Regions from separate parts of the Micromonospora psammae genome, predicted to be linked through region 1. Evidence: riboswitches for the same ligand, from Rfam matches in the RefSeq annotation. Region 1 holds a riboswitch; the other holds the start of a gene.
The links. Region 1 has a riboswitch for thiamine pyrophosphate ahead of V6U79_RS19420 (thiamine phosphate synthase). Riboswitches for the same ligand answer to the same signal wherever they lie in the genome.
Positions count from the first base shown of each region.

Region 2: another riboswitch for thiamine pyrophosphate. It lies ahead of V6U79_RS18700 (ECF transporter S component); the one in region 1 lies ahead of V6U79_RS19420 (thiamine phosphate synthase).

Region 1 is NZ_JBAKHM010000016.1:82,553-86,743, reverse strand. Features, by position in the region: gene V6U79_RS19430 (ATP-binding cassette domain-containing protein) at 1-904, shown strand, start outside; gene V6U79_RS19425 (aldo/keto reductase) at 977-1,939, shown strand; TPP riboswitch at 2,162-2,269, shown strand; gene V6U79_RS19420 (thiamine phosphate synthase) at 2,264-2,890, shown strand; gene thiO (glycine oxidase ThiO) at 2,884-4,044, shown strand; gene thiS (sulfur carrier protein ThiS) at 4,035-4,191, shown strand, end outside.
Region 2 is NZ_JBAKHM010000015.1:81,466-85,656, forward strand. Features, by position in the region: gene V6U79_RS18695 (ABC transporter ATP-binding protein) at 1-900, opposite strand, end outside; gene V6U79_RS18700 (ECF transporter S component) at 1,007-1,594, opposite strand; TPP riboswitch at 1,668-1,773, opposite strand; gene V6U79_RS18705 (alpha/beta fold hydrolase) at 1,939-2,769, shown strand; gene V6U79_RS18710 (sugar isomerase domain-containing protein) at 2,827-3,576, shown strand; gene V6U79_RS18715 (DUF6328 family protein) at 3,667-4,167, shown strand.

The sequences.
Region 1 (4,191 bases):
CCGGGTGGCCCGGCACGACCGCCTCGACGAGCTGCGCAAGCGGTGGGACGAGGAACACGAGAAGCTGCGCGAGCTGATGCTGATGTACAAGCAGAAGGCCGCGTACAACTCGGGAATGGCGTCGCGGTACCAGGCCGCGCAGACCCGGCTGCGCAAGTTCGAGGAGGCCGGGCCGCCGCCCGTACCCCCGAAGGACCAGGACATCCGGATGCGCCTGGCCGGCGGGCGGACCGGCAAGCGCGCGGTGATCTGCGACCAGCTCGAGCTCGACGGCCTGACCTACCCCTTCGACCTGGAACTCTGGTACGGCGACCGGGTCGCCGTGCTCGGCGCCAACGGGACGGGCAAGTCGCACTTCCTGCGGCTGCTGGCCCGCGGCGGCACCGACCCCGACCCGGCGCAGACCCCGGTCGGCGCGGCGGCGCTGGCCCCCGTCGCCCACGGCGGGGTGGCCCGGCTCGGCGCGCGGGTCCGTCCCGGGCACTTCTCGCAGACCCACGACCGGCCGGAGTTGATGGCGAAGACCCTCGTCGAGATCCTCTGGCGGGGCGACGAGCACCGGGCCGGGATGGACCGGCACGCCGCGATGGCCGCGCTCAGCCGGTACGAACTGGCCGCGCAGGGCGACCAGCGCTTCGGCACCCTCTCCGGCGGCCAGCAGGCGCGCTTCCTGGTGCTGCTGCTGGAACTCTCCGGGGCGACGCTGCTGCTCCTCGACGAGCCGACCGACAACCTCGACCTGGCTTCCGCCGAGGCGCTGGAGGCGGGGCTGGCCGCGTTCTCCGGGACGGTGGTCGCGGTCACCCACGACCGCTGGTTCACCCGCTCCTTCGACCGCTTCGTGCTCTTCGGCGGCGACGGCGAGGTGGTGGAGACGCCGGAGCCGGTCTGGGACGTGCGCTGACCCTCCCCGACCGGGACGGCGGTCGTCCGGGGCGGGGCGGTCGTCCGTCCGGCGGCTCCCGGTCGGCATAGGGTGGATCTCGTGACTGAGATGACCTACCGCCGACTGGGCGACTCCGGGCTCGTGGTGTCCGTCGTCGGCATCGGCTGCAACAACTTCGGCCGCAAGCTCGACCTCGACGGGACCCGGGCGGTGGTCGACGCCGCGCTGGACGTCGGGATCAACTTCTTCGACACCGCCGACATCTACGGCGAACCGCAGGGCGCCTCCGAGGAACTGCTCGGCCAGGCGCTCAAGGGACGCCGGGACGACGTGGTGGTGGCCACCAAGTTCGGCATGGACATGCACGGGCTCAACGGGCCGGACCACGGCGCCCGGGGTGCCCGCCGCTACATCGCCCGCGCGGTCGAGGCGTCGCTGCGCCGGCTCGGCACCGACCACATCGACCTGTACCAGATGCACGAGCCCGACCCCGGCACCCCGATCGACGAGACGCTCTCCGCGCTGGACGACCTGGTCCGCGCCGGCAAGGTGCGCTATCTCGGCAACTCCAACTTCGCCGGCTGGCAGATCGCCGACGCCGACTGGGTCGCCTCCTCCACCGGGCGGGCCCGCTTCATCTCGGCGCAGAACCACTACTCGCTGGTGGAACGCTCCGTCGAGACCGAGGTCATCCCCGCCTGCGAGCGGTTCGGCCTCGGCATGCTGCCCTTCTTCCCACTCGCCAACGGCCTGCTCACCGGCAAGTACCGGCGCGACCAGGCCCCGCCCGCCGGCAGCCGGCTCTCCGGCGGCGGCCGGTACGCCCAGCGCCTCGCCGCCGCGGACTGGGACACCATCGAGGCGATCGAGGCGTACGCCGCCGAGCGGGGGCTGAGCATGCTCCAGGTGGCGATCGGCGGGCTGGCCGCCCGCCCGGCGGTGACCTCGGTGATCGCCGGTGCCACCACGCCGGAGCAGGTGCGCGCGAACGCCGAGGCCGGCACCTGGCAGCCCACCGACGAGGACCAGGACGCCCTCGACGCCATCCTCTGACCGCCAGCCCGCCGGACACGTCACCTGCCGCCCCGCCTCCCGCCTCCCGCCGCCCCGCCTTCCGCTGCGCCCGCGGCGCGGAACCCGGGGCGGCGAGGGCATCCGGACAGCATGCTGTGACCGGACCGTCACCCGCTGCCCCGCCGTCGACACGGGACGGTGGGTGGAAAAAGCGAAGCGCGCTCTTGGCGGGACGGCGGATCCGTCGTACGGTATGGCCGCAAGTGACCCACGGGAGCCCGGTGCACCGGGCTGAGAGGGGGGCTGAAGCCCCCGACCGTCGAACCTGATCCGGGTAATGCCGGCGCAGGGAGGAGTGTTGCCGTGCCGTCCCTGGGACGACTGCATCTGATCACCGACACCCGGCCCGGGCGGAACCCGCTCGCCGTGCTGCGGGCCGCCCTGCCGGTGGCCCGCGCCGAGCTGGTCGTACAGGTCCGGGTGGGCGACGACGCCACCGACCGGCAGGCGTACGAGCTGGCCCGCCGGGTGGTCGCGCTCTGCGCGCCGTACGGGGCGACGTGCCTGGTCAACGACCGGCTGCACGTGGCGCTCGCGGTCGCCGCCGCCGGCGGCCACGTGGGCGCGGACGACCTGCCGGTCGGTGCGGCCCGCCGGGTGCTCGGCCCGGCCGCCGTGCTCGGTGCCACCGCCCGGGAACCGGTCGCCGCCGCCGGGGCGGTCGCCGCCGGGGCCAGCTACCTGGGCGTGGGCCCCTGCCACGCCACCACCACGAAGGCCGGGCTGCCGCCGCCGATCGGCCCCGACGGGGTACGCGCCGTCGCCGGGGCCGTCGCCGTGCCGGTGATCGCCATCGGCGGGGTCACCGCCGCGTCGGTGCCGGCGCTGCGCGCCGCCGGGGCGTACGGGGTGGCGGTGGTCGGGGCGCTGTCGGGGGCCGCCGATCCCGGGCGGGCCACCGCTGAACTGCTCGGGGCCCTGACGTGCTGACCCGACCGGACGTCGCCGTGGTGGGGGCGGGACCGGTCGGGCTGGCGATCGCGTGGCGCTGCGCCGCGCGCGGGCTGCGCGTCGTCGTGCACGATCCCGCCCCCGGCTCCGGCGCGTCCCACGTCGCCGCCGGGATGCTGTCGCCGGTCGCCGAGGCGTACTTCGGGGAGCACGAGCTGACCGGCCTGCTCGCCGAGTCGGCCGCCCGCTGGCCCGGCTTCGCCGCCGAGCTGGCCGAGGCCGCCGGTACCGACCTCGGGTACCGGACCGAGGGGACCCTCGTCGTCGGGCTGACCGGTGACGACCTGGCTGAGGCGGGCCGGCTGTGGTCGTACCAGCAGGGGTTGGGGTTGCCGATCACGCCGCTGCGCCCCTCGCAGCTGCGGGAGCGCGAGCCGGCGTTGGCGCCGCGGGTGCGCGGCGGCGCGGTCGCGCCGGGCGACCACCAGGTCGACCCGCGCCGGCTGGTCGCCGCGCTGCGCACGGCGGCCGAGCGGGCCGGCGCGGTGCTGGTGCCCGGCGCGGTGGCCCGGCTCGCCGACGTCGACGCCCGGGTCACCGTGGTGGCCGCCGGCTGCGGCGCCGCCGCGCTCACCGGCCTGCCGGTCCGGCCGGTGAAGGGGCAGGTCCTGCGGCTGCGCGCGCCCGGCGGCACCGCGCCGGAGCTGCGGCACGTGATCCGGGGGTACGCCGACGGCGAGTCGGTCTACCTGGTGCCCCGCACCGACGGCGAGGTGGTCGTCGGGGCGACCGTCGAGGAGCGGGCCGACACCGAGGTGACCGCGGGGGCGGTGCTGCGGCTGCTCCGCGCCGCCGTCGACCTCGTGCCCGACCTGGCCGAGTACGAGCTGGCCGAGGCGTCCGCCGGGCTGCGCCCCGGCACCCCCGACAACGCGCCGATCCTCGGGGCGCTGCCCGGCCGGCCCGGCGTGCTCGCCGCCACCGGGCACCACCGGCACGGCGTCGTTCTCACCCCGGTCACCGCCGACCTGATCACCGAGCTGGTCGTCACCGGCGTGGCGGACCCGCTGCTGGCGCCCTTCACGCCGGCCCGGTTCACCGGGCGCGACGGCGACGGGCGGGCGCCTGCCGTCGAGGCCCGCCGCCCGCGTCCCGATCGATCCGCATCCGAGGAGGAGCGCACGTGGAGTTGACGGTGAACGGCGCCGGGCGGACCCTGCCCGGCGGCGCGACGGTGGCGGACGTGGTGCGGGAGGTGACCCCGCAGCAGCGCGGGGTGGCCGTCGCGGTCAACGGCGAGGTGGTGCCCCGGTCCCGGTGGTCGTCGAGCCCGGTGCGCG
Region 2 (4,191 bases), on a different contig from region 1:
GAGCAGCAGGGCGAGGGTGGACTTGCCGGCGCCGTTGGGCCCGAGGACGGCGAGCGCCTCGCCGGCGCGTACCTCGAGGTCGGTGGGGGCCAGCCGGGGCGGCAGGCCGAGCCGGTCGGCGGCGAGCAACCGGTCGCCGGCGGGCGCGGTGGCGTGCCGGGGCGGGATGGTCCTGCCGGGCACCCAGACGCCCTCGGCGGCGAGCGCCTCGCCGTGCGCGGCGAAGACGGTCTCCGGCGGGCCGTCGGCGCGGACCCCGCCGCCGGCCTCCAGCACCACCACCCGGTCCACCAGCGGCAACGCCTCGGCGACCCGGTGCTCGACCAGGATCAGGGTGGTGTCGGCGTCCATTGCTCCGGCCACCGCCCCCCGGACCAGTTCGGCGCCGGCCGGGTCGAGGTTGGCGGTCGGCTCGTCGAGCAGCAGCAGCGCCGGGCGCGCGGCGAGCGCCCCGGCCAGGGCGAGGCGCTGCTGTTCGCCGCCGGAGAGCGCCGCGGTGGGCCGGTCCCGGTGGTACGGGAAGCCGACCCGGCGCAGCGCCTCGTCCACCCGGGGCCAGATCTCGGCGGCCGGCACGCCGCGGTTCTCCAGCCCGAACGCGACGTCGTCGCCGCAACGGGCCATCACCAGCTGGGTCTCCGGGTCCTGGAAGACGATGCCGACCCGTTCCCGGTCCTTGCGCGGGTCGAGCCCGTCGATCTCGACGATGCCCTCCTGCTCGCCGGAGTCCTCCGGCAGCAGCCCGGCCAGCGCGGCCAGCAGGGTGCTCTTGCCGGCCCCGGAGGGCCCCAGCAGCAGCACCCGCTCGCCGCGCTCGATCCGCAGGTCGACGCCGTGCACCGCCCAGCGTTTACGCCCCGCGTGCCGCCACCCGAACCCCCGCAGCGTCACCGCCCCCACGCGCACCCCCCGGCCTTCCACCCTGCTCCGTCGAGCCCGGGGTCGACGGCGGTTCCGGAGATCCACGTCACCGCCAACCTCATGGTCGACATGTCTGGAGACGGGGTCAGACGGCGGCGCGTTCGCGGCCGGCGGGGAACCGGTCGAGGACGCCGGTGCCGGCCAGGGCGCGGGTCAGCGCGACGCTGCCCAGGCCGGCGACGAGCAGCGAGCTGACGGTGGTGATCAGGATGTAGGGGACGCGGAAGCTGCCCCAGGCGGTCTCCGGGTACCAGATGAAGACGTCGTAGAGCGCCGCCGCGAGGCCGGCCAGGGTGGCGGCCAGCAGGGCGACGGGCAACCGGAAGACCCGGTACCCGAACGTCGCGAAGGCCAGCTCCGCCGCGGCGGCCTCCAGCGGGCCCTGGATGACCAGGGTCCAACCCCAGCTGCTGCCCAGCGCCACCGAGATCAGCGCCGCGACGGTGAGCGTGAAGAAGGCGGCGCCCGGCTTGCGGATGATCAGCCCGCCGAGGACGGCGGGGACCAGCCAGACGCCGTAGATGGCGGCCCGGCCGGGCAGTGGGATGGCGTCCGCGGGGCCGTTCCAGAGCAGGCCCCAGGCCCAGAAGATGATGCCGAAGGCCACCCCGAGCACCGCCGCGATGACGATGTCGATGGTGCGCCACCGGTTGGCGATGGTGTCGTTCTGCATGATCGCTCCCAGTTCAGAGGAAAGAACCAGGAGAAGACGCACGCCGCGCCCGGTGCTGCCGGACGGCGGCGCGGCTGGAGGTCGACCGAACTCCCTGCGCTGGCATTACCCAGATCAGGTTCGAGGGTCTGCGGGCGGTGCCCGCACTCTCAGCGCTGTGCGCTCCCCTGTCGGATATGAAGTTGTCTCTCGACGCTAACACCTACGAAGATCATCGAGCAAAGTGATCTTTCCGCAGCTCACGAAGCCTTGCCCGGCGATGCCATCCGGGCGACAGGCGGGTGTCCCTGATCCGGCGGTCGCGGGACGGGTGCTCCGGCGCCGACCTCGGTAGGCTGCCGATCATGCGGGTCGAGGCGCGAGGACTGACATTCGAGGTACGCACCGGCGGCCCGGAGGGCGGCGACGCCGTCCTCCTGCTGCACGGGTTCCCGCAGCACAGCGGGGAGTGGGACGAGGTGGTGCCGGCGCTGCACGCCGCCGGCCTGCGCACCTACGCGCTGGACCAGCGGGGCTACTCGCCGGGCGCCCGACCCGCCGAGGTGGCCGCGTACCGGGCCCCGGAGCTGGTCGCGGACGCGGTGGCGGTGCTCGACGCCCTCGGTGTCGACACGGCCCACGTGGTGGGGCACGACTGGGGGGCGATGGTCGGCTGGGGGCTCGCCGCGCAGCACCCGCAGCGGGTGCGCACGCTGACCGCCGTCTCCGTCCCGCACCCGGCGGCCTTCGGGTACGCCCTGGCCAAGGACCCGCAGCAGAAGGCCCGCTCGTCGTACATGATGCTCTTCCGCCAGGAGGGCAAGGCGGAGAAGGTGCTGCTGGCGTTGAAGGCCGCCGCCCTGCGCAAGCTGCTCTCCGGGGTGGGTGACGCCGAGCGGGTCGCCCGGTACGCCGAGCCGATGCGGGAGCCGGGCGCGCTGACCGGCGCGCTGAACTGGTACCGGGCGATGTCCAACGAGGACCTGGGCCGGATCGGAAAGGTCACGGTGCCCACCACGTACGTCTGGAGCGACCGGGACGTCGCCATCGGACGGACCGCCGCCGAGGCGTGCGCCTCCCACGTCACGGGTGACTACCGCTTCGTGGAGCTCTCCGGCATCACCCACTGGATCCCGGACCAGGCGCCGGGTCCGCTGGCCGAGGCGATCCTGGCCCGGGTCCGCGCCCTGGCCTGACCGGGTGTCGGCGGCGCCCGGGCGACGACAGCAGGAGAACGAGGGGACGGAGACGGCATGACGGTGAGCGGTGAGGCGTACCTGGCGGTGGTGACCGGGGCGATCGACCGGGTGGCGCGGAGCCAGCGGGACGCGGTGGGTCGGGCGGCCGACCTGATCGCCGCGGCGTTGCGGGCCGACGGGGTGGTGCACGCCTTCGGCACCGGCCACTCCGAGGCGCTGGCCATGGAGATCGCCGGGCGGGCCGGCGGGCTGGTGCCCACCAACCGGATCGCGCTGCGCGACCTGGTGCTGATCGGTGGGGAGCCGGCGAGCATCCTCGGTCCGCACCTGGAGCGCGACCCGGCGGTGGCGCACCGCCTCTACGAACTCGCCCCGGTCCGCCCGGCGGACGTCTTCGTGCTCGCGTCCAACTCCGGGGTCAACGGCGCCATGGTCGAGTTCGCCTCGGTGGTGAGGGAGCGGGGGCACCGGCTGATCGCGATCACCTCGGCGGAGCACTCGGGGCGGATGACCTCTCGCCACCCGTCGGGGCGCAAGCTCGCCGACTTCGCCGACGTGGTGCTGGACAACGGCGCCCCGTACGGCGACGCGACGCTGCCGCTGCCGGACGGCGGCGCGGTCGGCGCGGTCTCCTCGATCACGGCGGCTCTGCTGGCCCAGCAGATCGTGGCCGAGACGGTGGCCCGGCTGATCGCGGCGGGGGAACGGCCCCCGGTCTACCTGTCGGCGAACATCGCCGGTGGCGACGAGCACAACGCCGCGCTGGAGGCCCGGTACGCGGGCCGGATCCGCCGCGGATCATGAGGTGGTTTCGCGCTGCGTCCGATCGGGCACTGGCGTTGCTGCCGTCGGGGTGAACCACCCCGACGGTACCGTCTCATCCGGAGGTAGCGCGTGTCGAAGGAATCCGAGAAGCAGCGCTGGCAGCGCAACTTCGCCGATCTGCTCCAGGAGCTGCGGGTGGCGCAGACCGGGGTGCAGATCCTCTTCGCCTTCCTGCTGACCCTGCCGTTCAGCAACGGCTTCCCCCGCGCCAGCGACTTCCAGAAGGACGTCTACATCGTCTCGCTGTTGTCGGCCGCCGCCGCCACCGCGATGATCATCTCGCCGGTGGCCTTCCACCGGGCGCTGTTCCGGCAGGGCCGCAAGCCCGAGCTGGTCCGCTTCGCGCACCGGATGGCCAGCGGTGGACTGGCCTTCATGCTCATCTCGATGGTCGCCGCGGTGCTGCTGATCACCGACTTCGTGCTCAGCCGGCCGATCGCCCTGGTGCTCAGCGCGGTCACCGCGCTGTGGTTCCTCACCTTCTGGATGATCCTGCCGTTCGTCCGCCGCAACTGGGGTGAGGAGGACATCGAGGACGAGGAGGACAGCCTCCAGCCGGCCGGCTACTGAGCCGTCATCTCGGTCACCGGTCGG